Regions from separate parts of the Micromonospora sp. NPDC049274 genome, predicted to be linked through region 3. Evidence: riboswitches for the same ligand, from Rfam matches in the RefSeq annotation. Region 3 holds a riboswitch; each other region holds the start of a gene.
The links. Region 3 has a riboswitch for cobalamin ahead of AB0K10_RS22455 (prenyltransferase/squalene oxidase repeat-containing protein). Riboswitches for the same ligand answer to the same signal wherever they lie in the genome.
Positions count from the first base shown of each region.

Region 1: it holds a riboswitch for cobalamin, as region 3 does, so the genes downstream of both, AB0K10_RS24875 (ribonucleoside-diphosphate reductase subunit alpha) here and AB0K10_RS22455 (prenyltransferase/squalene oxidase repeat-containing protein) in region 3, are expected to answer to the same signal.
Region 2: it holds a riboswitch for cobalamin, as region 3 does, so the genes downstream of both, cobN (cobaltochelatase subunit CobN) here and AB0K10_RS22455 (prenyltransferase/squalene oxidase repeat-containing protein) in region 3, are expected to answer to the same signal.

Region 1 covers NZ_JBFAQS010000015.1:46,003-56,111, forward strand. The annotation lists gene AB0K10_RS24865 (family 43 glycosylhydrolase) at 1-286, shown strand, start outside; gene AB0K10_RS24870 (ribonucleotide-diphosphate reductase subunit beta) at 431-1,426, opposite strand; gene AB0K10_RS24875 (ribonucleoside-diphosphate reductase subunit alpha) at 1,465-3,837, opposite strand; cobalamin riboswitch at 3,992-4,211, opposite strand; cobalamin riboswitch at 4,409-4,483, shown strand; gene AB0K10_RS24880 (CbtB domain-containing protein) at 4,542-4,745, shown strand; gene AB0K10_RS24885 (CbtA family protein) at 4,736-5,500, shown strand; gene AB0K10_RS24890 (histidine phosphatase family protein) at 5,497-6,078, shown strand; gene AB0K10_RS24895 (GTP-binding protein) at 6,221-7,681, opposite strand; gene AB0K10_RS24900 (dynamin family protein) at 7,678-9,531, opposite strand; gene AB0K10_RS24905 (IniB N-terminal domain-containing protein) at 9,647-10,109, opposite strand, start outside.
Region 2 covers NZ_JBFAQS010000004.1:21,371-31,479, forward strand. The annotation lists gene cobN (cobaltochelatase subunit CobN) at 1-3,483, opposite strand, end outside; cobalamin riboswitch at 3,763-3,892, opposite strand; gene AB0K10_RS09080 (hypothetical protein) at 4,688-5,023, opposite strand; gene helR (RNA polymerase recycling motor ATPase HelR) at 5,278-7,440, shown strand; gene AB0K10_RS09090 (hypothetical protein) at 7,459-8,121, shown strand; gene AB0K10_RS09095 (aldo/keto reductase) at 8,189-9,085, opposite strand; gene AB0K10_RS09100 (MFS transporter) at 9,165-10,109, opposite strand, start outside.
Region 3 covers NZ_JBFAQS010000012.1:108,149-118,257, forward strand. The annotation lists gene AB0K10_RS22450 (hypothetical protein) at 1-947, opposite strand, end outside; cobalamin riboswitch at 1,052-1,174, opposite strand; cobalamin riboswitch at 1,227-1,356, shown strand; gene AB0K10_RS22455 (prenyltransferase/squalene oxidase repeat-containing protein) at 1,449-4,172, shown strand; gene AB0K10_RS22460 (hypothetical protein) at 4,199-5,104, shown strand; gene AB0K10_RS22465 (CbiQ family ECF transporter T component) at 5,109-6,287, shown strand; gene AB0K10_RS22470 (ATP-binding cassette domain-containing protein) at 6,284-7,918, shown strand; gene AB0K10_RS22475 (ECF transporter S component) at 7,915-8,754, shown strand; gene AB0K10_RS22480 (P-loop NTPase fold protein) at 9,090-10,109, shown strand, end outside.

The DNA.
Region 1 (10,109 bases), on a different contig from region 3:
CACCGTGGTCAACACCTGGCAGGGCGGATTCGAGGGGCGACTGACGGTCACCAACTCCGGGGCCTCCTCGCTGAGCGGGTGGCGGGTCACCTTCACCCTCCCCAGCGGCCAGACGGTGTCGCAGGTCTGGAACGGCGCCCTCACCCAGACGGGCAGCCAGGTGACAGTCGCGAACGCCGCCTACAACGGGCAGCTCGCGCCGGGCACGTCGACCACCGCGGGCTACCTGAGCACGAGCGCCACCAGCACGCCTCCGACCATCAGCCCGACCTGCTCCCCCGCCTGACAGTCACCCACCCCCAAGAACACCCCCGCCCCACCCCCACCTCGCCCGCCGCCGACGTTGATCATGCAGTTGGTGCCCCTGACACGCCGATAGGGAGCAACAACTTCCTGGTCGACGGGGTGGGGAGGGGGTGGGGTGGGGGTCCTAGAAGTCGTCGTCGAAGGCCACCGACCCGGTCACACCCACCTGGTACGCCGACACCCGCCGCTCGAAGAAGTTGGACAGCTCCTGCACGTCCTGCAACTCCATGAAGGCGAACGGGTTGGCCGACCCGTAGTGCCCGGCGATGCCGAGCTGGGCGAGACGGCGGTCGGCGACGTGCTGGAGATACTCCCGCATGTCCGCGAGAGTGAGACCGGGCACGCCCTGACCCACCAGGTCCTCGGCGAACTGGACCTCACACTCGACCGCTTCGATGAGCATCTGGCGGACCTGGTCGGCGAGATCGTCATCGAACAGGTCGGGCTCCTCGGCGCGCACCGTGTCCACCACGTCGAACGCGAACGCCATGTGCATCGACTCGTCGCGGAAGACCCAGTTGGTGCCGGAGGCCAGGCCGTGCAGCAGGCCACGGGAGCGCAGGAAGTACACGTACGCGAACGCGCCGTAGAAGAACAATCCCTCGATGCAGGCGGCGAAGCAGATGAGGTTGAGCAGGAACGCGCGCCGGTCGTCGCGGGTCCGCAGCTCCCGCAACTCCCCCAGCGAGTCGATCCAGCGGAAGCAGAACTCGGCCTTGCGGCGGATCGAGGGGATGTTCTCGATCGCGGCGAAGGCGGCGAACCGCTCGGTCTCGTCCGGCACGTACGTGTCGAGCAGGTTGAGGTAGAACTGGACGTGCACGGCCTCCTCGAACAGCTGCCGGGACAGGTAGAGGCGACCCTCGGGGCTGTTGACGTGCTGGTACAGGTTGAGCACCAGGTTGTTGGCGACGATCGTGTCGCCGGTGGCGAAGAACGCCACGAGGCGGCTGACCAGATGCCGCTCGGCCGGCGACAGCCGGTCCAGGTCGGCGAGGTCGGCGTGCAGATCGACCTCCTCGACCGTCCAGGTGTTGCGGATCGCGGCACGGAACCGGTCGAAGAAGTGCGGGTAGCGCATCGGGCGGAGAGTGAGATCCATCCCCGGATCGAGCAGCATGTGCGTGGTCCTCGTGTCGGTGGTGGCGTCGGGAGAGGTCACTGGCACGCCTCGCACGACTCGGGGTTCTCCAGCGAGCAGGCCAGCGCATCGGCGTCGGCGGCAACCGCGACGGCGACTGGTGCGACGGCGCTGACGGTGGCCTGCTGGATCCGCGTGGCGGGGCGTGAGCGCAGGTAGTAGGTGGTCTTCAAACCGGTCTTCCAGGCGTACAGGTACATCGAGGAGAGCTTGCCGATGGTGGGCGAGGCCAGGAACAGGTTCAGCGACTGGGACTGGTCGATGAACGGCGCGCGGGCGGCGGCCAGGTCGATCAGCGATCGCTGCGGCAGCTCCCACGCGGTGCGGAACAGCTCCCGCACGTCCGCCGGCAGCTCCGTGACTGTCTGCACCGACCCCTCCGCGCGGCGGATCGCCGAACGGATCTGCTCGGTCCACAGGCCACGCGCCTTCAGCTCGCCGACCAGGGCCGTGTTGACCTGGAGGAACTCCCCGGACAGGGTCTCGCGCTTGAACAGGTTGGACACCTGCGGCTCGACGCACTCGTAACAGCCGGCGATCGAGGCGATGGTCGCGGTCGGCGCGACCGCCACCAGCAGCGAGTTGCGCAGCCCGTACGCCCCGACCCGCTGGCGCAGCGCGGCCCAGCGCGCGGTCTGCGTACCCTCGACGCCCCACAGGTCGGGCTGGAGCTGGCCCCGCGCGGCCCGGGTCTGCCCGAACGCCGGGTGCGCGCCGAAGTCGCGCGCCAGGTCGGCGGAGGTCTCCAGCGCGGTCAGGTACAGCTCCTCGCTGATCCGCGTGGACAGCTCCCGCGCGGCCGGCGAGTCGAAAGGCATCCGCAGCGCGAAGAACACGTCCTGCAGGCCCATCAGCCCGAGCCCGACCGGCCGCCAGCGAGGGTTGCTCGCCGCAGCCTGCGGTGTCGGGTAGTAGTTGATGTCGATGACCCGGTCGAGGAACGTCACAGCCGTCCGGACCGTGGCGCGCAGTTGTTCCCAGTCGATGCCGCCGTCGGTCAGGTGGGCGGCCACGTTCACCGAGCCGAGGTTGCACACCGCGGTCTCGGCGTCGCTGGACACCTCGACGATCTCGGTGCACAGGTTGGACAGGTGCACCACGTTGCCGGGCTCGGCCGTCTGGTTGCACAGCCGGTTGGCCGCGTCCTTGAAGGTCATCCAACCGTTGCCGGTCTGGGCCAGGGTCCGCATCATCTTCCCGTACAGCTCCCGCGCCGGCACCTGCCGCACGTAGCGGCCCTGCGCCTCGGCCGCCCGGTACGCGGCGTCGAACCGCTCCCCCCACAGGTCGGGCAGCTCGGGCACCTCGTCCGGGTCGAACAGCGACCACACCTCGTCGGCCTCGACCCGGCGCATGAACTCGTCCGGGATCCAGTTGGCCAGGTTCAGGTTGTGGGTACGCCTGGCGTCCTCGCCGGTGTTGTCCCGCAGCTGGAGGAACTCCTCGATGTCCGGGTGCCACGGCTCCAGGTAGACGCAGGCCGCGCCCTTGCGTCGACCGCCCTGGTTGACCGCCGCGACGCTCGCGTCAAGGGTGCGCAGCCACGGCACGATCCCGTTGGACTGGCCGTTGGTGCCGCGGATCAGCGCACCCCGGGACCGGACCCGGGAGTACGCGATGCCGATGCCACCGGCGAACTTGGACAGGTTGGCGACCTGGGCGTAGCGCGCGTAGATCGAGTCCAGCTCGTCGCGCGGCGAGTCGACGAGGTAGCACGAGGACATCTGCGTGTGCCGGGTGCCGGAGTTGAACAGCGTCGGTGAGCTGGGCAGGTAGGCCAGGCTGGACATGAGTCGGTAGAAGTCCACGGCCTCGTCCGGCGTACGGGACAGGCCGCAGGCCACCCGCAGCAGCCAGTACTGCGGGGTCTCCAGCACCAGCCGGGTGGTGGGATGGCGCAGCAGGTACCGGTCGTAGACCGTGCGCAGGCCGAAGTACTCGAAGCGACGGTCACCGTCGGCGTCGACAGCGTCGTCGAACGTGCCGGCGTGCGCGGCGACGAACGCGGCGGTCTCGTCTCCGATCAGGCCCTCGGCGTGGCCGGCCCGGATCGCCGCGCTGAACGAGGTGACGCCCTGCCGGCGTACCTCTCGCTCGACGTGGCTGGCCAGCAGCCGGGCGGCGAGGCGCGAGTACTGCGGCTCCGTACCGATCATCTCGGCAGCGGTCTGGATGGTCAGCCGGTCCAGCTCGGCCGTCGTCGCGCCGTCGTACAGGCCACTGATCGTGCGGGTCGCCACCCGCAGCGGGTCGACGTCGGGCAGGTCGTCGGCCCAGCGCTCGACCGTGGCGACGAGCTTGCGCACGTCCACCGGCTCCCTGGCGCCGTCGCGGGTCTGCACCCGCGTCGGTGTACGCCGGAGGGCCGTGTCGCCGTCGGCCGGGGTCACCTCGGTAACTGTCACCACTCACTCCTCGCGAGTTTGAGGACCTGATGGCCCTCGGCACGAGGCGACCGACACCGGCGGACGCCACGCCGACGGCGGCGTGGATCCGAAAGGCGTCGGCCGTCCCACGCGGCCTCGGACCGCCGCCCACCCGGATGCGGGTACGCGGCGCGCTGGCAGGTCTTCGGACTCGCGGGCACGACCGGGGTCGCCCGGTCTCCTACTGGCCGTCGCTTCCCAGGCCAGATGGCGGCCCAGTGCTGATGACGGCTGTCGTTCCCACTCACCGCTGCGGGGCAGTCCCGGAATTCCACCGGGTTCCCTCTTGCCTCGGCCACCCTGGGATGAGTGGCCGAACCAGCTGCGATCGACACCATATATAGGGGCGGGAGGGTTTGTCACACCCCACATGTCGGGTCCGGGCGTGTCGCGGCCGCCGGCGACGGCCCTCGTCGATCCGGTCGACGCCCGCGGGCGAGCGGCCGTGGCGCGGCGTCGCGATCGGACTTCGCCGCCGGCTTGACCGAGGAGAACCGGCACCGATACGGTCGACCCACATCTGCGGCGACGCGAGGGAAGCCGGTGAGAATCCGGCGCGGTCGCGCCACTGTGAGCGGTCCCCGACCCAGGGGGCCGCGAGCCAGGACGCTCGGTCGTCCGCAGCCTTGCGATGGGGACGCGTCATCCCCGAGGAGGTTCGTGCACACATGTCCAGTTCCACGTCCAGCCAGCCGCTGGTGCACCCCGCTGTCCCGACCCGTCTCCTGTGGACGGTCCTGGCCACCGTCGCCGTGCTCACCCTGCTGGCCTATCTCGTCGCCTTCGACCAGGGCGCGGTCTCGCGCAGCGGGATGTTCCTGCACGAGCTGATGCACGACGGCAGGCACCTGCTCGGTGTCCCGTGCCACTGACCGGCACCGCACCCACCTTCGTCACGGTTCTCCTGCGCGGGCTGCTCGCCGGCCTGGTGGCCGGCCTGCTCGCCGGAACGTTCGCCTACGTCGTCGGCGAACCCCACATCGAGGCGGCCATCGCCATCGAGGAGGCGGCGACACACGCCGAACCCGCCACCGGTGGGCACCAGCACGACGAGGATGCCCTGGTCAGCAGGAACGGCCAGCGCGGCGGGCTGTTCCTGGCCACCGCACTGTTCGGCGTCGCGATGGGTGGCCTGCTGGCCGCGGCGTACGTCCTGCTGACCCGGCGGCGACGGACCCCTGACGACGGACGGTCCGGGCTGCTCCTGGCCGGCGGCGCGCTGCTCGGCGCGGTGATCGTTCCGTTCCTCAAGTACCCGCCGAACCCCCCGGCCGTCGGCGACCCGGCCACCATCAACCAGCGCACGGTCACCTACCTGCTGCTGGTGGTCCTCGGGCTGGTGGCGGTCTGGTCCGGTTCGCTGGGCTACCGGTCGGTCGGCGCACAGGCGCCGGTGTGGCTGCGCGCCAGCGCGGCGGTCGGCGGTTTCCTGCTGGTCACCGGCGTGGCCTACGTGGTGCTGCCGTCGTTCCAGGAGGTCCCGGGTGACTTCCCCGCCACGCTGCTGTGGAGCTTCCGGCTCGCCTCCCTCGGCACCCAGGTGGTGCTGTGGACCGGGATCGGCCTGCTCTTCGCAGCCCTGATGCACCGGCAGCGCGCGGTCGCCGACGCACAGCCGGCCGGGTGAGCGCCACCAGCCTGCGGCTGGTCGCCCACGGTCACACCGCCGCCCTGCGGCGAGCCCGCTTCGGCGGGGACGACGGACTGGACGAGGGCGGCCGGCGCGCCGCCCTCGCCCTGTCCGGGCTGGGCCGGTGGGCGCCGTCGAGCGACACCGACGCCTGCCTGTCCAGCCCCGCGGCGGCGGCCGTCCAGACCGCGTACGCCCTCGGCCTCGCGCCCGCCGTCGAGACGGCGCTTGTCGACTGCGACTTCGGCGACTGGACCGGCCGGTCACTGGAAGAGGTCGCCGCCGCGCAACCCGACGCCCTGCACGAGTGGATGTCCACCCCGGACGCCGCGCCGCACGGGGGCGAATCCGTGGCCGACCTGCGCGAGCGCGTCGGCCGGTGGCTCGACGAACAGCGCGGCGTCGGCCGACGGATCACGGCCGTCACCCACCCGCTCGTGATCAGGGTGGCGGTCGTGCACGCCCTGGGGCTGCCGCTGGCGACGTACCGGCAGCTGGACGTCGAGCCGTTGGCGATCGTCCGGCTCACCGACCACGGCCGACGGTGGCAGCTCCGGCTCACCTCGCGCCGGTGACGGTGAACGGTTCGGATACCGGCGTTGCCGACGTGGCACCGGACAGCGTCGCACTGGTCGCGCCCGGCTGCCGAATCCGGATTGATCGCAGGGAAACACGGTGACCACTGCGTCCCGCGTGGGCACCATGGGCGTACGGCGCTCAGCGACCGCCCGCGGCCAACTCGGCCAGCATCCCCTCACAACTGCGGACGACCACCTCCGCGCCCCGGCGCTGAGCCAGCGGGAGCAGCGGATCCTCGGCCCGGTCCCGCCACCGCCACTGCGCGTCGGCGGCGACCTCCCAGAGCCGCTGCACGGTCGCCTCGTGCTCGACGCCGAGCCGTGCGGCCAGACCCACCCCGTCACCACCGACGAGGCGCTGCGCCTCGGCGGCCAACTCGGCGTCGAAACCGAGGCGGGCGTTGCGCAGCGCCACCAGCAGGCGCAGCTCCCGGAACTCGTGTGCGCCCGCCAGGATCTGCTCGATCGCGCCGACCAACTCGTCGGCGCCGCGCACCGGCTCGGCCCGCACCAGGGCCTCCACGGCCGCCAGCGCCGAGCGTGCCTTGAGCGTGTCGCGACGATCGACGAAACATCGGGTCATCGACTCCCGCAGCTCGGTGAGCCCACTGCGTCGGATCAGCTCGGCCGACAGGGTCACCCGGGTATCGAACCCGCTGCGGACCAGGGTCGTCGCGAGCCGGATCCCGAAGAGTCCGAACCGGTCCAGCAGACCGGCGCGCACCTCCGAATCCAGGTGCACCGGAAGCTCGCCACGGACGAAGCGGTCGGCGGAGAGCAGGTGGGCCTCCAACTCGACGCGGGACGCCCCGGCCAGCGTCGCGAGCGCGGCGAAGTCGGATTCGCTCAGCATCCGGCCCGCGAGACCGATCGCCCCGCTGCACGCCACCACGTTCACGGCCAGCGCGCCCACCCGGGGGTCGCGGTGGTGCCGGCGGGCCAGCTGGCGGGCGGTGAGCAGCCCGTCGATCCGGCCGCCGCCCACCTCGTCCGCGCGGGACAACACCATGATCACGTTCACCGGGGCGGTCTGCCCGACGACACTGTCCCGCGCGGACTCCAACACCCGCAGGTCACTGTCGCGGCCGTCGCGGGTCAGAAACAGCACCGCGTCGGAGTCCCGCAGGACGCGATCCAGCACCGGCGCGTGGCCCTGCTCGTCGATCGCGGCGAGCGCCGGGGTGTCGATGAGCGTCACCTGCCGCAGCGCCCGCGTCGGCCACCGCACCACGATGTCGCGCACCTCCCCGATCCGCCAGCCCAGATCCACCCGCATCCCGGTCGCCGACTTGACCACCGTCAGCTCCTGCGGCGGCTGGCCGACCGGGTAGGCGGTGGCGTGCGGCGAAGGGCCGTCCTCGTACCAGGTGAAGACGCCCTCCGCGCCCTCGACCGGCGCGACCTCCTCCCCCATCAACGCGTTCAGCACCGTCGACTTGCCGGCACGCCACGGGCCGGCAACCGCGATCCGCAGCGGCTGCTCCAGCCGCGCCACCTGGTGCCGCAACCGCCCAACCGCCCGCGCGTCGTGCTGGTAGAGGTCCATGGCCCGGTGCAGCAGCCCCCACGCCGCCTCGTCCAGTCGCACCCCGACCGTCATGCCCCCGGCTCCAGCAGTACCGGGGTGGCGCGGGTGGCGGTCAACCGCTGGGACTGCTCGTAGAGCGCGGCCAGGCGGGTCATCTTCAGCCGGATCTCCCGCTGCCGCTGCTCGCGCAGGGCGACATCGGTGTCCGCCTCCTGCTTCGCGCTGCGAAACGACTGCACGATGGCCTCCTGCAACTCCTCGGTCAGCCCCGTGAAGTGGTCGCGCAGCATCCGCTGCACCTGCCGGGCGGCGTCGCGGCAGTCCCGGACCATCCGGACGAAGAACTCGTCCACATGCCGCTGGATGGCCGTCTTGACTGTCGCCTGCCGGCGGCGCAGCAACTGCTTGCCCTCGTCGCGGATGCTCTTGCCGCCGAAGAGCGCGCCGATGCCGACCGAGACCGGGTTGATCATCGGCATTCCGGCCAGGGTCGTCGCGAGGCCGAACATCAGCATGCCGCCGTACGAGCCCTTCATGCCGGTGAACAGCTTCTGACCCGTGGTGAACCTGTCGATCCGCGGCCGTTCCAGATCCGGCAGCCGGTCGCCGAGATCCTCAGGCATCGTCATCGACCAGGGCGGCAGCACGTCGTGTCCGTACCTGTCGAAGGTGGCGGCCACCCGGCGCGCGATCCAGTCGCAGCGCTGGACCAGCCACTCGTGGTTGGCCTCCGCGGCCTCGACGAGGCTGCGCTCCAGCCAGTCGGCGAAGGTGTCCCAGGCGGTGAGGGGATCGGCCGTGTCGAACGCCTCGTCGACGGCACGCAGGATCTGGCGAGTCCTGTCGCGCAGGTCGTACTCGATGTCAGAGAGCAGGTCGGCCATCTCGTCGGCGAGCGTGTTCTGCCAACGGGTGGAGCAGCGGCGCAGCTCGTCGACCTCCCGCTGCGCCGCGTGCAGCCGGGAGATCGGCCCGGACTGCTCCTCGGCCTCCTGCGTCGCCAGCTCGGCGCGCAGCGGCGCGGCCAGTTGCTCCACCACCGTACGGGCCACCGCCTGCACCGACGTCCGCGCCAGGTGGTCGGCCTTGCCGGTCAGGTCCCGCTGCAGGCGGGCGATCAGCGCCGGAAACCCGGACTCGGCGTTGAGGCCGCGATCGTCGGTCGCCGCCGCGCGCAACCGCAGGGTCGCCGACACCGGGATCAGCGGCGCCGCGACGCCGGCGTCCGCGAGGTGCTGCCGGTTGCGCTCGGCCACCACACGCCAGTCCGCAACGAGGTCGGTCTTGCTCTGCACCACCACCACGTTCGGCTGCGAGCGCGTGACGTGCAGCAGCATGTCCAGTTCGGCGACCGAGAGTTCCCTTGTCGAGTCGGAGACCAGCAGCACGGCGTCCGCGCGGGTGCAGGCAGCCACCTCCGCGGCTCCGCCGAGCGCCGCGACCTGGTCGGTGCCGGGAGTGTCCACCAGGACCAGTCCGGCGGCGAGCAACGCGCGGGGCAGGCCGACCTCGACGTACGCCGGACCGCCGCCCGGCCGCCGCCCAACCGTGCCGGCCACCCCGGCCGCGACCTGGTCGAGCGCCAGGGCCGTCCGCTCGACAAACGGCGCGGCCGGGGTACCCGCGGGTCGTCCCGCCGCCGGCGGTGCCTGGATCACGGCTGCGGAGGTGGCTTCGGCGTGCTGCACCACTGTCGGCAGGACCGTGGTACGACCGTCGCCGACGGGGCAGGCCGGCGCGTTGATGATCGCGTTGATGAGGTGACTCTTGCCCTGGTTCGGCTCGCCGACGACCAGGACGCGCAGCTTCGGGTCCAGCAGTTGGGCACGCTTCTGTCGGACCGTCTGGAGCAGGTCGCCGCGACCGTGTGTGTTGCACGTCCGGGCGATCTCGTCCAGTACGTCCAACCAGATCCCCGCCATCACCGCACCAAGTGTGCGGATTTCGGCTTAATTATCAAGAGGGACCGGAAGGGAACCTGGGAAGAGCCGGGCCGCCCGAGGCGACCCGGCCCCCCGCTTCCGACGAGAATCCCCGTCAGAGCAGACCGCCGGTGAGGCCCAGCAGCCCGTGGTCCGACGAGGCGGGCCCCCCGTCGTGCACGTCGCCGGTCACACCGTCGGTGACCCCTCCGGTCACGTCACCGACCGTGCCGGTGACACCGGGGAGGAGACTGTCCACGTGGTGCGTGACACCGCCCACCACGGACGGGACGTCGACAGGCGGCACCACACCGCCGACGGCGCCGCCGCCGAGGCCCAGGCCACCCAGGGTGTCGTGGACGCCGAGGGAACCGACGAGGCCGTCCACCTGACCGTGCGCGTCGGAGAGGACACCGCCGGTCAGGTCGCCGCCGAGGAGACCCGGGTCGGTCCCGCCGAGCAGGCCTGTCGGGTCGCCGACCGTGCCGGTCACGCCACCGAGCACCGGGTCGGCGATGCCGTCGACCGGCTGCACCACGTCCGCGTCGAGGGTGTGCGCCACGTCGGCCACACCGTTC
Region 2 (10,109 bases), on a different contig from region 3:
CGCGGCGGCCAGGTGCTCGTACATCCAGTCGTCGACCACGCCGGCGGTGGCGTCGTAGCCGAACAGGTAGTCCACGGTGGCGGCCAGCTCGAAAGCGCCCTTGTAGCCGTGCCGGCGCATCGCGGCGATCCACTTCGGGTTTACCACCCGGGCCCGGAACACCCGCCGGGTCTCCTCACCCAGGGTGCGGGTACGCACGTCGTGCGGCATGGCCGAGTCACCCACGTACGCCTGCGGTGACGTGCCCGTGAGGTGGCGGACCATCGCCACCATCCCACCGTGGTACTGGAAGTAGTCGTCGGAGTCGACGATGTCGTGCTCGCGGGTGTCCTGGTTCTTCACGGCCACCGCGATGCGGGCGAAGGAGCGTTCCATGTCGGCGCGTGCCTCCCGCCCGTCCAGGCCCCGGCCGTACGCGTAACCGCCCCATACCGCGTACACCTCGGCCAGGTCGGCGTCGCTGCGCCACGTCCGGGCGTCGATCAGCGGCAGCAGGCCCGCGCCGTACGCCCCGGGCTTCGAGCCGAAGATCCGGGCGGTCGCGCGCCGCTCGTCCCCGTGCTCGGCGAGGTCGGCGGCGACGTGCGCCCGCAGGTAGTTGTCCTCGTCCGGCTCGTCCAGCGCGGCGACGCGGCGGACGGCGTCGTCGAGCAGCGCCACGACGTGCGGGAACGCGTCACGGAAGAAGCCGGAGATGCGCACTGTCACGTCGACGCGCGGGCGGCCCAACTCGACGGTCGGCACCACCTCGACGCCTGTGACCCGCCGGGACCGTTCGTCCCAGACCGGGCGGCAGCCCAACAGCGCGAGCACCTCGGCGATGTCGTCGCCCTGGGTCCGCATCGCGCTGGTGCCCCACACGGTCAACCCCACCGAGCGGGGGTACGTGCCGGTGTCGGCGAGGTGCCGGGCCAGCAGCGAGTCCGCGAGGGCCACACCGACGTCCCACGCGTTGCGGCTGGGGATGGCCTTCGGGTCGACGGAGTAGAAGTTGCGGCCGGTGGGCAGCACGTTTACCAGGCCCCGGGTGGGTGAGCCGGACGGGCCGGGCGGCACGAACCGGCCGTCGAGCGCGCCGAGGGTGTTGGTCAGCTCGTCGGTGGTGCGCGCCAGCCGGGGCACCAGTTCGGTGGCCGCGAAGCGCAGCACGGCGGCGGCGTCCGGGATCGACTGCCCGGTCACCTCCACGACCACCGCGTCGACGGCCTCGGCGTCCCAGTCCAGGGTCTCCATTCCGGTGACCAGCCGTCGCGCGAGGGCCTCGATCAGGTCGACCGCGTCGGCGGCGGTGCCGGCCGGCCCGTCCACCGCGTCGGTAAGCGCGACCGGCAGGGCGATCCGCTGCCCCGGCGACGCGAGCAGCTCCTGCTCGTCGAGGCCGTACGCGGCGGCGAGGGCCTGCCGCAGGCCGGGCAGGGCGTGCTTGCCGCCCCAGATCTGCGGGGCACGCAGCACGGCGAGCACCAGGTTGACCCGGGGCTCGCCGGTCGGCGCGTCGGCGAGGATGTGCAGCCCGTCGCGGATCTGCACGTCCTTGACCTCGCACAGGTACCCGTCGAGGTGCAGCACGAAGTCGTCGAAGTCGTCGGCGTCGGGCATCGCCTCGGCGTGCAGGTCGTGATGCAGCTCGGCGGCGCGGACGAGGTCCCAGATCTGCGCCCGCACGGTGGGCACCTTGGCCGGGTCGAGCGCCTGCACTGTCGCGTACTCGTCGAGCAGTTGCTCCAGTTTGGCCAGGTCGCCGTAGGTCTCGGCGCGGGCCATCGGCGGCACCAGGTGGTCGATGACCACGGCGTGCGCGCGGCGCTTGGCCTGGGTGCCCTCGCCGGGGTCGTTGACGATGAACGGGTAGACGAGCGGCAGGTCGGCGAGGACCGCGTCGGGCGCGCAGTCGGCGGCCAGGCCGAGGCCCTTGCCCGGCAGCCACTCCAGGGTGCCGTGCTTGCCCAGGTGCACCACGGCGTCCGCGCCGAACCCACCGTCCGCGACCGGCGCGGCCAGCCAGCGGTACGCGGCCAGGTAGTGGTGGCTCGGCGGCAGGTCCGGGTCGTGGTAGATGGCGATCGGGTTCTCCCCGAAGCCGCGGGGTGGCTGGATCAACAGCACCACGTTGCCGAAGCGCAGCCCGGCCAGCACGATGTCGCCGCCCTCGGTGTACAGCTCGCCGGGCGGCTCACCCCAGTGCTCCCGCATCCGCTCGCGCAGCTCGGCCGGGACCTGGTCGAACCACCGCCGGTAGGTCTGCCCCGGTATCCGGGCCTCGGCGGCGGCCAGCTGCTCCGGAGTGAGCCACTCCACGTCGTGACCGCCGGCGGCGATCAGCGCGTGGATCAGCGCGTCGCCGTCCTCGGGTGGCGGCGCGTCACCCAGGTCGTAACCCGCCTCGGCGAGCGCGGCGAACAGCCGGACCGCCGAGACCGGGGTGTCCAGCCCGACGGCGTTGCCCACCCGGGAGTGCTTGGTGGGGTACGAGCTGAGGACGACGGCGACCCGCTTGTCGGCGTTGGGCACGTACCGCAGCCGGGCGTGGCGCACCGCGATGCCGGCCACCCGGGCGGCCCGCTCGGCGTCGGCGGCGTACACCGAGAGACCGTCGGCGTCGATCCGCTTGAACGAGAACGGCACGGTGACGATCCGGCCGTCGAACTCGGGAATCGCCACCTGCATGGCCGCGTCCAACGGGGACAGCCCGGCGTCGCTGCCGGCCCACTGTTCACGGGTGCTGGTGAGGCAGAGCGCCTGGATGACGGGCACGTCCAGGGCGGCGAGCGCGCCGACGTCCCAGGCGTCCTCGTCGCCGCCCCCGGAGGCGTCCGCGGCGACCGCACCGCCGGCCGCGAGCACGGTGACCAGCAGCGCGTCACAGCGGGCGAACAGCCCCAGCGGGCCGGCGCCGGTGGTCAGGCCGCGCAGCGAGCCACAGAAGATCGGCAGCGGGTTGCCCCCGGCCTCCCGCACGGCGTCGGCCAGCACGTCGACGAACGCGGTGTTGCCGGCGAGGGCGTGCGCCCGGTAGAAGACGATCCCCACGGTGGGCCGGTCCGGGTCGGCCGGGTGCTCGCCGTGCACCCCGTACGCCGGGGTGGGCGCGGGCGGAGCGAACCCCTCCCCCGTGAGCAGCACCGTGTCGCCGAGGAACCGGGCCAGGTGCCCGAGGTTGTCCGGCCCGCCCTCCACCAGGTACGCCAGCGCCTGGGTGACCACCCCGGACGGCACCGTGGAGACGGCCATCAGCTCCGCGTCGGGCACCGCCTCGCCGCCGAGCACGACAGTCGGCACGCCGGTGGCGAGCACCGCGGCGAGGCCGTCCGGCCACGCCTGCCGACCCCCGAGCAGGCGTACGACGGCCAGGTCGACCCCGTCGAGCAGGGCGGGCACCTCGTCGGCGGCGACCCGTGCGGGGTTGGCGAGCCGGTAGTCGGCGTCACTGGCGCGGGCGGCCAGCAGGTCGGTGTCGGCGGTGGAGAGCAGCAGAACGCGCACGGCAGGCTCCGGACGGTAACGCCGGCACGCTCGCGGGAGCGGCCTGGCGACGGATGGGCGCAGGGTTCAGCGGAGGCCGCGATCGGGCCCGCTCACCGGCGTACGGCCGGGGACGACGGGCGGCGCGGTCCGGAACTCAGCAGTGAACGGAGTCGATGCCGATCGCGGCGACGACACGGCCGCGGTGCGGGGAACGGCACGCGCCGTCGATGATGGAGACGCCAAGCGTCATCGGGTCCTCCTCGGGTGTCCACGCCCTGGGGTACGTCCCGACGGCCGAAGTATCCTGGCTTCCGGATCGACGCTCTCCCCCGGCCTTCCAACCGCAGACACACGGCCGTGACTCGCGAGGGGGGATCGCTCCCCGGTGACAGTGGCGGGACCGCGTCGGATTCGCACCGACTTCCTTCACTGCCGTCAGGCCGCGAATGCTGCCACACGGCAGCGCCGCCGGTCAACGCAGGTCGCGGCACCGCCGGCCGCGCTCACCTGCTCCGGAGCGGCGGCGCGACGAGTCTCACGTCACGAGTCTCACGCCGTCCCACGTCGTCCCACGTCGCCCCACGTCGTCTCACGCCGTCCCACGTCGTCCCACGCCGTCTCACGCCGTCCCACGTCATGAGCGCACGTCTGCGGCAGGCGCACACGCCGCCACTCGCCGACCCTGCGGATGCCGACGTCGCGAGGCCGCCGGTCGCAGGGCCGGCCAGCCGGTCGCAGGGCCAGCCGGTCGCAGGGCGCTCCCGCCAGCGGGAGGGTGAGGGTACGTGGGCCCTTTGGAGCTGATGTCGTGGGCGACATCGCTCTGACTCTCGCTCCCTGACCGCCGTTCGGTGCCGCGAGCCCCGATCGCCCTGCCTCCCGCTTCCCGGCTCCCGCCCACTGCCGCGAGCCCACCCGCTTCGTGACCCGTCCACCGCGCCAGCCCCGTCCACCGCACCCGACCCGTCCAACGCATCCGACCGGTCCACCGCACCTGGGCTTTCCTGAGCCGCGCGCCAGTCGGTCGGTTCGCTCCCACGGCGATGTCGTCAACCGCATCAGCTCCAAAGGCATCGACCACCACCCGCGAAGGGCCGAGCGGCGCTCGCCTCCGCGCAGAACAACCGACTCTGGGCGGCACCCCGATCAGCGGGCGTGACGGCTGATCGGGGCCAGCGGGCGTCGCCGCTCCAACGGCCAACGGGCGTCGCCGCTCCGGCGATCAGCGGGCGTGACGCTCCGGGTGCGCCCGGTTCCAAGTGCGCATCCGTTCCGGGTAGCCGGTGCGGGCCGCCTCGTACAGCGGAACCGCGTGCTTGCGCGCGATGGCGCCTGCGGCGCGGGGTGTGCCGGTGCGGCGGCGGATCCATTCGCCGTCGTGGGCGATCGCCACCACCGTGGTGTCGGTCGCGGTGGTCTCCGGTTCCAGGTAGAACTCCACTCCCCGACGGCTGGCGACGAATGCCTCCAGCGCGGCGAGGTCGTCCCGGGTGGCCTCGCGGTCCAGCTTCGTCGGGGTCGCCTCGGCGCCCCGTGACCGCCTGTTGAACCAGCTCATGCCCAGCCCTCTCTCCTCGGACGCCTCTCCAGTTCAGCACCGATTCCTGGCAATGGGCTGCGCGCCGGGTGGGAGAAATCTGGATCGCCGGGCCGCAGGGAAAGCGGGCCACAGGGACACGCGGCGCGCGGGAGGGGCGACACACCTCCCGCCATATCCAACATATACCGCATGGGGGGACTTGCGGCAAGGCCCCAGGTGTACCGCAGAATTGCCCGTCCAAGGCCAGGACCTGCGGAAACGGGAGCCAGCACATGCACAAGTCGTCGGCGGCGGACGCCGTGTTCGACCTTCCCGACAACCTCGCCGCCAAGGCCGATCCGGCGCTGATCGCCCGTGACGAGCAGCACTTCGCCGCCATCGCGGCGAGCCTGGAGCAGTCGATCGCGGACCTGTCCGACCGCCTCGACGCCGAGCGCCGGGCACCCGCCGGCAAGGGCCGCCAGGCGGTCGCCCGGGACGAGGAGGTCCGGCGGCTGACCGGTCGCCTGCGGGCCCTGCGCCGCTTCGGCCTGGACCTGTGCCTCGGACGCATCGTCAGCGCCGACGACCCCGAGCCCGTCTACATCGGGCGATTCGGCCTCACCGACGGGGGCGGTCGTCGGCTGCTGCTCGACTGGCGCTCCCCGGCCGCCGAGCCGTTCTTCGGGGCTACCCACGCCAACCCGATGGGCCTGGCCAGCCGCCGCCGGTACCGCTGGACCCTCGGCCGGATCCGCGACTACTGGGACGAGGTGTTCACCCCGGACGGGTTCGAGGGGCACGCGGCGCTCGACGACCAGTCCGCGTTCATCGCCAGCCTCGGCGGCAACCGGTCGGCCCGGATGCGCGACGTGCTCGGCACCATCCAGGCCGACCAGGACGCCATCATCCGGGCCGGATCGCGGGGCGCCCTCGTCGTCGACGGCGGTCCGGGCACCGGCAAGACAGTCGTGGCCCTGCATCGCACCGCGTACCTGCTCTACTCCGACCCGCGCCTCGGCCAGCGCCGCGGCGGGGTGCTGTTCGTCGGGCCGCACCAGCCCTACCTGGCGTACGTCGCCGACGTCCTGCCCAGCCTCGGCGAGGAGGACGTGCAGACCTGCACCCTGCGCGACCTGGTCCCCGAGGGTGCCGCGGCGACCGTGGAGGCCGACCCGGAGGTGGCCCGCCTGAAGTCCTCCGCCGACCTGGTGCGGGCGATCGAGGCGGCCGTGCGGTTCTACGAGGAGCCGCCGACCACGCCGACGACGGTCACGGCCGGCGACACCGACCTGCGGCTGAGCGCGGACGACTGGGCTCAGGCGTTCGAGGCGCCCGGACCCGGTACCCCGCACAACGAGGCGCGGGAGGAGATCTGGGCGGAGCTGCTGGCGATCCTGCTCGGGAAGTACGACGGCGACGAGTCGGACGAGCTGGTACGCCTGTCGCTGCTGCGCAACCGCGACCTGCGTACGGCGTTCCACAACGCCTGGCCGCTGCTCGATGCGACCGACATCGTCGCGGACCTGTGGTCGGTGCCCGCCTATCTACGCCGGTGCGCTCCCTGGCTCGGCCCCGACGACATCCGTCGGCTGCGGCGCGCGGACGCCCGCGCCTGGACGGTGTCCGACCTGCCGCTACTCGACGCGGCACGGCAGCGGCTCGGCGACCCGGAGGCGTCCCGGCGTGCCCGCCGCCACGAGGCCACCATCGCCGCCGAACGCGCGCGCATGGCCACTGTCGTCGACGAGTTGATCGAGGCGCACGCCTACGACGACGGTGAGGGCGTGCTGTCGAGCCTGCGTCAACTGGATCTGCAGGACGCGCTCGTCGACGAGGCAGTCCTGCCCCGCGCCGACCCGGATCTGCTGGCCGGCCCGTTCGCGCACGTCGTCGTGGACGAGGCGCAGGAGCTGACCGACGCGCAGTGGCAGATGCTGCTGTCGCGCTGCCCGTCGCGCAGCTTCACCATCGTCGGGGACCGCGCCCAGGCCCGGCACGGGTTCACGGAGTCGTGGCAGGAACGACTGGGGCGCATCGGGCTCGACCGGGTCACCATGACCTCGCTGAGCATCAACTACCGGACGCCGCAGGAGGTCATGGCGCAGGCCGAACCGGTCATCCGGGCCGTCCTCCCGGACGCGAACGTGCCGACGTCGATCCGCGCCAACGGCATCCCGGTTGCCCACGGATCGGTCCACGACCTGGACGCGATCGTCGACGGCTGGCTCGCGGAGCACGCCGACGGGATCGCCTGCGTCATCGGAGAGCCCACGTACCGACCGACGACTGATCGCGTCCGGTCGCTGACCCCGGAGCTGTCCAAGGGGCTGGAGTTCGACCTGGTAGTCCTCGTCAACCCGCAGACGTTCGGCGAGGGCATCCAGGGGGCTGTCGACAGGTACGTCGCGATGACCCGCGCGACCCAGCGACTCGTCGTCCTCGCCAACTCCTGACCTCGTAGGCTGCGGGACGTGTCGAATGACGTGCGGGAGGCGGCGGCGCACGACAACGCGCACTGGTGCGCCGCCGTGTGCGCCAGCCACGGGCTGACCGGCCGGATCGACGCCGACGCGTGGTCGGTGCCCCGCCGCTCCCCACAGTGGTATCCCGACGCCGTCACCCTGCGCCCCGGCGTCGACCCCGCAGCGCTGCTGGCGCGGATCGACGCCGGGGCCGGCGCATCGGTGAAGGACAGCTTCGCCGACCTCGACCTATCGGCGTACGGATTCCGGGTGCTCTTCGAGGCGCAGTGGATCCACCGCCCGCCCACCGACCCGCCGGCCAGCCCGCCGCTCACTCCGGTCACCAGCCCGGAAGGGCTGGCGGCCTGGGCTGGCGCGCACGGCGGCGGAGAGCTGTTCCGCCCGGAGCTGCTGGCCGACCCGCGCATCCGCGTGCTGGCCCGCCACGACGAGTCGGGCGCGGTCGTCGGCGGGGCGGTGGTCAGCGGCGACGACCCGTCCGGCGTCTCCAATGTGTTCGCCACCACCGGCGACCCCGCCTCGATCTGGCGTGGGGTCGTCGCCACCCGGCCCGGCGTCACAGTGGTCGGCTACGAGACCGCCCCCGACCTACCACCCGCCCGACGAGCCGGCTTCCGTCCCGCGGGCCCCCTCCGGGTCTGGCTCCGGTGATCATGAAGTTATGGGCGCGACACGCCGGCATCGACGACAATAACTTCATGATCACCGGGGGCAGGGCTCAGGCCAGGTGGGTTAGGTCTTCGGGGGTCAGGCGCAGGGCGGCGGTCCTTATGTTCTCCTCCAGGTGGGCCTTGTCGCCCGTGCCGGGGATCGCGAGGACGTGCGGGCCCTGGTGCAGCGTCCAGGCCAGGCGTACCTGCTGGGGGGTGACGCCGTGGGCCCGGGCGACCACCTCGACGGCCGCGCCCTGCGCGGCGCTCGCGCCCGCCTCCCGATTGGTGCCGGCCAGCGCGAAGAAGGGCACGTAGGCGATACCCCGCTCGCCGCAGGCGCGCACGAACGCGTCCTGCTCCCGGTACGCGTCCACGCCGTAGTTGTTCTGTACGCAGACCACGGGCGCGATGCCCGCCACCTCGTCCAGCTGCTCGGGCCGGACGTTGGACAGCCCGAGGTGCCGGATCAGGCCGGCGGCGCGCAGCTCGGCGAGAGCGCCGAACCGCTCGGCCAGCGGCACCGGGCCGGGTCCCCGGCCCAGGCGCAGGTTCACCACGTCCAACTCGTCGCGGCCGAGGCGGCGCAGGTTCTCCTCGACCTGGGCGCGGAGCTGTTCCCCGGTGACCGCCTCGGTGAATCCGGTCACCGGGTCGTAGCCGAAGCCGACCTTGGTGGCGATGACCAGGTCCTCGGGGTACGGGGCGAGCGCCGCCCGGATCAGCTCGGTGGCGTAGCGGGCGGGGCCGGTGCCCACCCGCAGGGTGCCGCCGGGTGAGACGTAGAAGGCGGCCGTGTCGATGTGGTTGACGCCCAGTTCCACGGCACGGCGCAGCACCGCGATCGCCCGTTCGCGGTCGGGGTTCGCGGTGATCCGCATCGAGCCGAAGCCCATCCGATGCACGGTGCGGTCGCCCAGGGTCCAGCTGCCCGCCGCGGCGGCGGTGATCTCGTCGGTTGGCATCGGGCGACCGTAGCCAGCGCGGGCACGCGGCGCACTCGGCCGCGCACCCGATACCGCCGAACCCCGATCCGGGCTAGTTTTACTGTGCTGCCGGAGCCGACTCGTCGGCCGTTTCCCGCGCTGCCGGCGCCGGCTCGCCGGTCCGCGGCGGGCGCAGCGCCGGCACCAGCGCCAGCGTCGGCAGGAGCAGCAGCGGCACCACCAGCAGCGCCCGCAGGGTGCCGACCTGGTCACCGAGCAGGCCCAGCAGCGGCGGCCCGCCCAGGAAGGCCGTGTAACCGATCACCGCCACCACGCTGACCCGCACCGCCGCGTGCGCCTCCTCGTCGGCCGCCGCGCTCATGCCGACCGGGAAGCCCAGCGACGCGCCGAGGCCCCACAGCGCGACGCCGACGATGGCCACCGGTCCCGAGCCGGCCAGCACGGCCAGAGTGGCGCCGGCAGCGGCGAGCAGGAGGGTGCCGCTGAGCACCGGTACCCGACCCCAGCGGTCCAGCGCGACGGTGCCCGCGGTCCGTCCGAGGGTCATACCGACGACGAACACGCCGAAGACCGCCGCTCCGGCCGCCTCGCTCAGGTCCCGACCGTCGACGAAAGCGACAGCCAGCCAGTCGTTGGCGCTGCCCTCGGCGAACGCCGCCACCAGCACGAAAAGCCCGACGAGCAGGGTGCGCGGCTCACGCCAGGCGGCGAGCTGCGCGCGACGGCGGCCGGCCGGGCTGGTGTCCGCCGTCTGGTTGGCCGCGTCGACGGCCGGTTGGGGCAGGAACATCCGGGAGGCGAGCACGGTGCCGACGAGCACCACCACCGCGACGGCGGCGAGGTGCGCGCCGACCGGCACGTCCAGGCGAGCGGCCCCGGCGCCGAGGCCCGCGCCGGCCACCGAGCCGAGACTCCAGGCCGCGTGGAAACGGGGCATGACGGTACGCCCCAACCGCCGCTCCACAGTCGCGCCCTCGACGTTCATGGCCACGTCGCACGCGCCGGAGCCGTAGCCGAAGGCCACCAGCCCCAGCCCGACGAC
Region 3 (10,109 bases):
TGCTGGGCCCGCAAGAAGTCGATCGGGGTCTTGCCGGCGGTGGTGGTGAAGTCGGTGCCCTGGCTCGGGATGCCGCAGGCGTTGAGCCCGGAGACGGCCCAGGCGTTGGAGTCGGTGTTGACGCCGAACATTGAGCTGAACGCGCCCGAGGCGTTGACCAGCTTGCCCTTGAGGAAGTTCTTCGCCTGGACGATGTCGGTGTCGGTGTTGGGGACGCCGGCGGCGCAGAGGGCGGCCATGGCCGCGCCGGTCATGTCGATGTCACTGGCGGTGGCGAGTTGGGTGGGGTTGCCCTCGGCCTGGGTGAAGGTCCAGCCGCCGTCGTTGTGCTGATTGTTGCGGATCCGGGTGATCGACAGGTTGAGCAGGGCCTGCGGTACGCGGGCGGCGCCGGACTGGCTCTTCGCACCGGCCAGGGCGAGAGTGCCGAAGACGGTGCCGTTGAAGTTGGCCGGCGGGCCGTAGTAACCGGCCGAGCCGGTCTGCCAGTAGGCGATGGTGTCGGCGATCAGGTTACGGGTGGAGGAGACCCGGGCGGGGTCGATGCCGGCGGCGTAGGCGTTCAGCACCCCACGCTCGTAGTCGGTGACCACCGGCGTGCTGCTCGGCCAGGACGCGGCCGAGAGCTGGTTGCGGTAGACGGTGCGGGCGTTCTTTGTCGTGTCGCCGGAGGGGTAGACGTCCACAGCCGCGACACCGGCCGGGGCGAACGCGCTGAACGCCCACTCGTTCGACAGTCCACCGCTGGCGTAGCTGCCGTCGGCGGCCTGGAGGGTGCGCAGGTAGGCGACGCCGTTGGTCTTGGCGGTGGCGATCTGCGCCGCCGTCGAGGTCGCGGCGGCCGGTGCGGCACCGGCCACGACCGCGAGGCCGGTGGCGATGAGCGCGACGGCGGGGGTGGTCGCGAGACGTCTCCGGCGACTGCCGGAGGAAAGGCGCGAGGACATCAGGTCTCCTTGGGGTACGGGGGCACGACTGCCTCGACCCGGAGCCCGACAACTGAGCCGGCGGAGCGGGGCGGGCCGGCCGCAGGACGCGTGGGACGGATACCGCAGGTGCTGCGTCACCACGCGGGTAGTCGGGCTCGGGACGGCCAACCGTCCTCACCGTTGCGCGTCAGCCCCGGATTCCCACCGGGTTCCCCCACGCGATGACGCGGTCACCGTATGGGAGGAAACCCTTACCGCGCGCTGTTAGGTACATGACACGTCCTCGCGTTGACGGGGTGGTCGCGGTTGTGGTCCGATGGCTGCGATCCAGCAGTCAGGGGAAGCCGGTCAAAGTCCGGCGCTGGCCCGCAGCCGTAGGTCCCAATCGGGACGAGTCGGATTACCTGGCTGGATAGTGCACCGCAGCGCCGTCGAGGTACACGGCGCGGAGCCAGGTTTCCGGGACTTGTCCTCGGGGTCCGCGTCCGCGCCTGCGCCGCTACCCCTGAGAGAGTCGCCATGTCCCCACTGGTCAGTCGAACGTCGCGGATGTCCGCGCCGTGGTTGGCGTTGGTCGCCACGGTGGCGCTTGGCGCGGTGGCGCTGGTGGTGCCGACCCGTGTGGCGCTCGCCGATCCGCTGGAATCCTGCACCTCGACCCAGGGCGCGATCGTGGCTGTCGACTTTGGCGCGTGGGGTGGGCCGCTGCTGCGGGGCTGCGATGCCACCCCGACCACGGGCCTGGACCTGCTGCACGAGGCGGGCTTCACCACGACCGGCACCGCCCACGACGGGCCCGGGTTCATCTGCCGGATCGGATCGCCCGATTTTGCGTCCGGTGCCGAACACCCGACACCGGCCGACGAGGCGTGCCAGTTGACGCCGCCTGCGTCGGCCTACTGGTCCTACTGGATCGCCCCCGCCGGGCAGGACCACTGGACCTACAGCCCACTCGGCGCGATGTCGCAGCGACCGGGCCCAGGTGAGGTCGAGGCCTGGGTGTTCGGCGGCACCGACATCGGTGGCTCCACCGGGGCGCCGAGCTTCACCCCGGCATCAGTGCGCGCGACCGGCTCGACTCCGACCCCGACCGCGACTCCAACTCCGACGCCGACCGGGACGCCCGCTCCCGTGCGGCCGACGGAGGCCCAGGTGAAGGCTGTCGCGGGTTACCTGGTGGGGCAGCTCACCGACGGCGATCACATCGACAACGGCGGGGTCGACTACTACCGGACGATCGCCGTCGCTACCGCCCTGGCCGGGACGGGCGGTCAGGACCGGACCCTCACGAAGATCGTCGACTACCTCCGGGCACACGTCGACGCCGCGATCTTCCCGAACGGCGACACCGCCGCACCGCACACCGCCAACGTCGCCAACCTCGCGCTCCTGGCCACGATCACCGGCGGCGACCCCCGCGCGTTCGGCGACCGGGACCTGATCGCCACGCTCACCGACCGGGTGTGCACCGCGACCGACGTCGATGCCGGCTGCGCCGCTGCCGGTGACTTCGCCGGATCGACCGGACCGCTGACCCACGCGACCGCGCTGCTCGCGGTCAAGCGGGCCGGCGTCACCCCGCCCGCCGCGACTGTCGCCCGACTGACCGAACAACAGTGCGCGACCGGGGCCTTCGGTGGCCTGTGGCTCGCCCCGGGCGAGTTCTGCGACCCGGACCTCGCCGCCACGACGCTCGCCGTCCTGGCGCTGCGCACGCTCGGCGGTCAGGACGGCGCTGTGGGTTCGGCCAAGGCGTTCCTGACCGGCGCACAGGAGCCCGACGGCGGTTACCAGCCGTACACCGGCGCGGGGGTCACCGACACCTACTCCACCGGGTACGCCGCGCAGGCCCTCGCCGTGCTGGGTGTCGCCGACCGGGCCGCCACCGCCACCGGCCTGTTGGTCGCTCGGATCGTCACCGGCGGTGGGCTCAACCCCGACTCAAGCAACCCAGACGCGGACCTGGCCGCCACGGCCGCCGCGGCGCTCGCGCTGGCCGGAAAGAACCTGGCAACCCTGGGTGAAACGCCGCCGCCGGCCGGGCCGCGACCCGACCTGGTCAAAGGCGTGTCCTACCTCGTCGCGCCGACCAATCTGATCGACGGCAGGTACTACGAGTCGTTCCCCGGCTTCCCGGACTTCGGATTGAGCATCGACGGTGCGTACGCCCTGGCTGCCACCGGCGGGGACGACGCCAGGCTGCGGGCGATCGTCGAGTTTTTGCGCGGCGGCGGCGCGGTCGGCGACAGTGGATTCACCGTCGACACGTGGCTCGGCATCGGCACCGACTACGCCGCTGGCGGCGCGATCGGCAAGGTCGCCCTCCTCGCCCAGGTCACCGGCTACGACCCACGGTCCTTCGGCGGCCACGACCTGATCGCCGCGCTCGCCGACGTGACCTGCACCAAGATCGACGAACCGGCTGGCTGCGCCGGACCCGGCAACTACCGGTACGCCACCTCGGTGTTCGGGCAGTCGCTCGGCATCATCGCCCAGCGCCGCGCCGGACAGGGCGAGGCCGCCGCCAAACCGATCGACTTCCTCAGGGGCCTCCAGCGCGCCGACGGGTCGTTCCCCAGCCTCATCCCGGCGGCCGACGGCGACAAGGACGTCGACAGCACCGCGATGGCCGCGATGGCTCTCGCGCCGCTGACCGACGACCCGGCCGCGGTCGACGCCGTCGACAAGGCGCTCACCTGGATCGCCTCGGAGCAGAAGGAGCATGGCGGGTTCCCCGGTGCGGCCGGCGACTCCACCAACTCCACGGCGCTCGCGGTCCAGGGCCTCACCCTGCGCGGCGACACCTACGCCCGACAGGTCGACAAGGCGCTGTCGTTCCTGGCCGGCCAGCAGAACGACGACGGTGGCTTCACCGTCGCCGCCGGAGGCCAGGCCGGCTCGGACGTGCGCGCGTCCACCCAGGTCGTCGGAGGCGCGACAGGCATCTCGTTCGCCGCCCTCAGCCGGGATGTGCACGAACTGCCGGGCCCGGACCCGTCCGGCACCCCGACGGCTACCCCGACCCCGACACCGACCGCGAGCCATTCGTCGTCCCCGTCGGCGGCCCCCAGTGTGTCTGCGCCGTCGGCCGGCAACGGTGGGCACTCGTCGGGCAACCTGCCCCGCACCGGCTGGTCGATTGTCACGATCACCCTGCTGGCGCTGGTGCTCGTCGTCGCGGGCATCCTGCTGCGGGTCTCCGCACGCCGTCGCGCGGTCTCCAGCACCGGCGGTCTGTCGTGACGGCGCGCAGGTGGGGCCGTTCGATCGTGGCGCTGACGATCGTCGCCGCGCTGGTGGTGACGCCCGCGCCGGCGCTGGCCGACCCGCTGCCGATCGGGCAGTGCACCACGTCGTCCGGGGTGATCCTTGCCGTCGACTTCAGCAAGTGGGGTGGGCCGCTCCTGCGCTCCTGCGGCACCACCCCGACCACTGGTTACCAGCTGCTCAATCAGGGTGGTTGGCGTACCACCGGGACGCAGCACGACGGGCCGGCGTTCATCTGCCGGATCGGCTACGCCGGCCACCAGGGCGGCACCCAGTACCCCACAGCGGCGGACGAGAGGTGTGCTCTCACCCCGCCGGCCAGCGCGTACTGGTCGTACTGGCACGCCGACCCGGGGCAGAACAGCTGGGTCTACAGTCAACTCGGCGCGATGAGCTACAAGCCCAAGCGCGGCAGCGTCGATCTGTGGATCTTCGGGGCGACCGACATCGGGGGCACCGAGGGGCGGCCCCGGTTCACCCCGGACAGCGTCCGAGCCCACAACAGCAAGCCGACCGGCACGGCCCCCGCCGCTCCGCCCCCCGCCGTACCCAGCCCGGCCCAGCCCGGCGGCGGGAACGCACCGGGTGCTGGCAACCCCCCAGTGGTGGGCAATCCCGGAGGCGGCAACCCTCCACCCGGCCTCCCGCCGCCGGGAGCGCCGACATCGGCCCCGGTCATCGGCGTGCCGACGCCGTCGTCCACCGTGCTGACACCTCCGGCACCGGTGGTCCCGTCCGCTTCGTCGAGCGCCACCACGGACGGACCACGCATCCTCGACGCGGCGCCCACCGCGACGGCGGCCCGCCAGGGCACCGGCTCGGCGCTGCCGGCGCTGATCACCGTCGGGCTGCTGGCCCTGCTCGCCCTCGCCGGCGGTGTCGTCGGCTGGCGCCGCCGCCGCACCTGACCCGATGCGCCCCATCCGTGTCGGCCTACTCCACCGCCTCGCGGTAGCCCGGCTGCCGCGCTCCCTGCATCCGGTGGCCTGGTGGCTGTGGGCGCTTGCCCTGGCCACCGCCGCGAGCCGCACCAGCAACCCGCTGTTGCTGCTGCTCATCTTCGCGGTGCTCGGCCTCGTCGTCAGCGCCCGCCGCACGGACGCGCCCTGGGCGCGGGCGTTCCGCTACTACCTCTACCTCGCCCTGATCATCATCGCGATCCGGGTGGTGTTCCGGACGGTCTTCGCCTCCGGCATCACCCCCGACGACCACATCCTGTTCCAGCTACCGCACCTGCCCACCCCCGAGTGGTACGCCGGCATCCAAATCGGCGGTCCGGTGTCCCTGGAGGCGACCCTGTCCGCCGCCGTCGACGGGCTCCGGTTGGCCTGCCTGCTGTGCTGCATCGGTGCCGCCAACAGTCTCGCCAATCCCAAGCGTGCCCTGCGGGTCCTTCCCGGCGCGCTGTACGAGCTGGGTGTCGCCGTCACCGTCTCGCTGAGCGTCGCACCGCAACTCGTGGAGAGCGTCCAACGGGTGGCCCGTGCCCGCCGGCTGCGCGCCGGCCGGGCCAAGGGCCTCGGCGCCGCACGGGCCATCCTGATGCCGGTCCTGCACGACGCCCTGGACCGGTCGCTGCGCCTGGCCGCCGCCATGGACTCCCGCGGCTACGGCCGAGTTGGCACGGCTACGCCGGGCTCGCGGCGGCTCACCGGGGTCCTCATGCTCACCGGCATGGCCGGCCTGTGCGTCGGCGTCTACGGCCTGCTCGACCCGCGCGTGCCCCGCCCGGTCGGGCTCGGTGGCCTCGGCGGTGGTGTGCTGCTCTGTGTCGCCGGGATGGCGCTCGGAGGGCGTCGCGTCTCCCGCAGCCGGTACCGGCCCGACCCGTGGCAGTGGCCGGAGTGGACGGTCGCTGGCTGCGGCGTCGTCACTGCTGTCGTGCTCAGTGCCGGCACCGGCTACGACCCCGCCGCGGTCAACCCGAGCCTCTATCCGCTGCACTGGCCCAGCCTGCCCGCCCTACCGGCCGCCGCGATCCTCGTCGCCGCCCTCGCCGCGATCGCCGCACCGACACCCCCGCGCCCCCACCGCCCGGAGCCCGAACCTGTGCGACGCCGCGCCGCCGACACCGCAGGAGCACCGTCATGATCCGCTTCGAGCGCGTCAGCATCACCTACGACGGGGCGTCCCGCCCCACACTGCGCGACGTCGACCTCGACATCGACGAGGGGGAGCTGTGCCTGGTCGTCGGACACACCGGCGCGGGAAAGTCGACACTGCTCGGCGCGATCAACGGCCTCGTACCGCACTTCACCGGCGGCACCCTGCAGGGCAGCGTCCGCGTCGCCGGCCGGGACACCGCCCACCACCCACCCCGCGAGTTCGCCGACCTGGTCGGCGTGGTCGGGCAGGACCCGGTCGCCGGGTTCGTCACCGACACCGTCGAGGAGGAACTGGCGTACGGGATGGAGCAGCTCGCCCTCGACCCGGCGGTCATGCGGACCCGGGTGGAGGAGACCCTCGACCTGCTCGGCCTCGCCGACCTGCGACACCGAGGCCTGCACGAACTCTCCGGCGGCCAGCAGCAACGCGTCGCGATCGGCGCGGCGCTCACCGCCCACCCACGGGTCCTGATCCTCGACGAACCGACGTCCGCGCTCGACCCGACCGGCGCGGACGACGTCCTCGCCACCATCACCCGACTGGTCCACGACCTCGGCGTCACCGTCGTGCTGGCCGAGCACCGCCTGGAACGCGTCCTGCCGTACGCCGACCGGCTCATTCACGTCACCCGCGACGGCACCGTCCGCCACGGCGACCCGGCCATCCTCATCGCCGGCACCACCGTCGCGCCACCCGTGGTCGCACTCGGACGCCTGGCCGGCTGGTCACCGCTACCCCTGTCCGTGCGCGACGCCCGCCGGCACGCGGCCGCCCTACGCGACCGGTTACCCCCGACACCGCCGCGACCACACCGACACTCCCACGCCGACGCCCGCAACGCCCTGACCGCGGCCGGCGTGATCGTCCGCCACGGACCGGTCGTCGCCGTCCGCGGCGTCGACCTGACACTGGTCCGCGGTGAGATCACCGCGCTCATGGGCCGCAACGGATCCGGCAAGTCATCGCTGCTCTGGGCCCTGCAAGGCTCGGGCCGCCGAGATGGCGGCAGCATCGCCGTCCCTGATCCGTCACACGGCACCCTCGATCCGGGACAGGTCAGTGCCAGCCAAGCCCGCCGACTCGTCGGCCTCGTCCCTCAGACCGCCACCGACCTGCTCTACCTCGACACCGTCGACGCCGAACTCGACCAGGCCGACCGCGACGGCGCCGAACCGGGCACCGCCCGGCGTCTCCTCGACGCCATCGCCGCCGGCATCGACGGCGACAATCACCCCCGGGACCTGTCCGCCGGGCAGCAACTCGCCCTGGTCCTCGCCATCCAACTCGCCGTCACCCCCGGCGTGCTACTCCTCGACGAACCCACCCGTGGCCTGGACTACCAGGCGAAAGCTGCGCTGACCCGTACCCTCGACGACCTCGCCGCACAGGGCCGCGCCGTCGTCGTGGCCACCCACGACGTCGAGTTCGCCACCACCACCGCCGACCGGGTCGTGGTCATGGCCGACGGCGAGATCATCGCCGACGGCCCCGTCCCGACCGTGCTCACCGCGTCGCCCACGTTCGCCCCGCAGGTCGCGAAGATCCTCGCGCCGCTGCCCTACCTGACGGTCGGGCAGGTCGCCGCCGCCCTCGACGATCCGGCGGTGCCCGCATGACGACACCGAACGTCGCGGTCCGCGTGCCTCTGCGCGCCGTGCTCGCGATCACCATGGCGTCGTTCCTGGGCTTCGTCGCGTTCCTCTGGCCGTTCGTCGTCGCGCCGGGCACCTTCGGCTCCACCCAGACCCCACCGCTGATGTTCGGCGTGCTGCTGCTCCTCGTCCTCGCCGTCATCTTCGCCGAGATCGCCGACGGCAGGATCGACGCCAAGGCGCTCGCCATGCTGGGCGTGCTGTCCGCGATCAACGCGGCCCTGCGGCCACTCGGCGCCGGCACGGCGGGCATCGAGACGGTCTTCTTCATCCTCGTGCTCGCCGGCCGGGTCTTCGGGCCCGGCTTCGGCTTCGCGCTCGGCTGCACCTCGCTGTTCGCCTCCGCCCTGCTCACCGGGGGAGTGGGGCCGTGGATGCCGTACCAGATGTTCGGTTGTGCCTGGGTCGGCATGTTCGCCGGCCTGCTACCCCGGGTACGGGGACGGGCCGAGATCGTCCTGCTCGCCGCCTACGCCGCCGTCAGCGGATACTTCTTCGGCTTCATGCTCAACCTGTCCTTCTGGCCGTTCTCGCTCGACCCGACCAGCTCAATCGCCTACCAGCCCGGTCTGCCCATGCTGGAACAACTCCACCGGTACCTGACCTTCTTCAGCGTCACCTCGCTGGGCTGGGACACCGGACGGGCAGTCACCACGGCCGTCCTCGTCACCCTCGCCGGACCAGCCGTGCTGGGTGCGTTTCGCCGTGCAGCCCGCCGGGCGCACTTCCAAGCGGCCCCGAAGTTCACGAGCGCCGTCACTGACGTGGACGCCAACGCAACGACGAATCGACATGCGTAAGGCAGCCAATTTCGCCCTCCAGGGGACCAGTTGAGGCTTCGGGCACCGCTCGCAATCATGGTCGCCGTGTGCTGCCCAGTCGCTCTGTGTTTGTCGTTGCCTTCCGCTATGGTCACGCGCGTTCTGACGCACCTTTGGTGGTTTAGAAATGGGACATGTGTAGCACGCGGCTGCCCCTAGAGGGTCGTGGGAGCTAGCCGTTCGATTGGAACAATGAATCATCAGGTTTTCGAAATGTCGGCTAGTCGACCCTCGGTCGCTGCAGCACGCCTTTGGTCGGCGCTTCACGGTAGAGTGCGCAGCCACTCAGGGACGAGCGTTGACTTGGAGTAGCTGTGGCAAAACAGACTGTTAGCGAGGCTCGCCTGTTCGATGACAACCCCGCCGACGAAGATCTTCTCGGTTTTGATGCCATCGCCGACGTCGTCGCGCGCATTGTGGGCTCGGGAGGTCTAGACCCGGTCACTGTCGGAATTCACAGCGCCTGGGGTGGTGGTAAGTCGACAGCGCTTAACCTCATCGCGAAGGATCTTTCTGCGCTCGGGCACGTTCTCGTGGTTCGAATCGATCCATGGGAGTTCGAGAACGCCGAGGACATGCGTGGCACTCTGATCGCCCAGGTCCTCGACACGTTGCAGAGTCAGCTGCCAGTAGAAGAGACAGCCAAGTCAAAGATTGTCCTGGAGAAGCTGAACGAGCTACGCAAGCGGATCGCGTGGGGGCGCGTGGCAAAGGTTCTGATCACCAGCGCGGTCACCATGTCGCCCGGGATTACTGACCTCGTTGATGCCTTGACGCCGGAAGCGAGGACTGGCGAAGCCGATCAGGTCCAACAGGGCATGGCGGGATTCCGGGAGCAGTTCCAAGCCCTCATGGATTCGATGGATGGTCTGGCGAGGGTCGTCGTGCTAGTGGATGACCTGGACCGCTGCCTGCCGCCGACGATCATGGCGACGCTGGAGTCGATCAAGCTCTTCCTGTCAGTCAAGAAGATGGCGTTTGTGATCGCCGCAGACCAGAACTTGATCCGGGATGCGGTCGACGTCGAGCTGAGCGGAGCCGCTCGTGGGGGCTTCGCGAAGGTCTACACGGAGAAGATCGTGCAACTCCCGGTCACGCTGCCCATGCTGTCGATCGAGCAGGCTGAAGCCTATATCGCGTTGCTGCTGTGCAACTCGGGTTCCGCGACCGGCGGCCGGTACAAAGAGATCGTCGCCCTCTCCCGCAAGCGGCGGGTGGAGGGTAAGGCACCCTATGTACTTCCAGGCCAATCGGACAGCGAACCCACCGTGGCGACGCTGACGCTTGCAGCGAGCATCGCGCGTGGCCTTGCAGCGGACATATGGCGCAGTCCT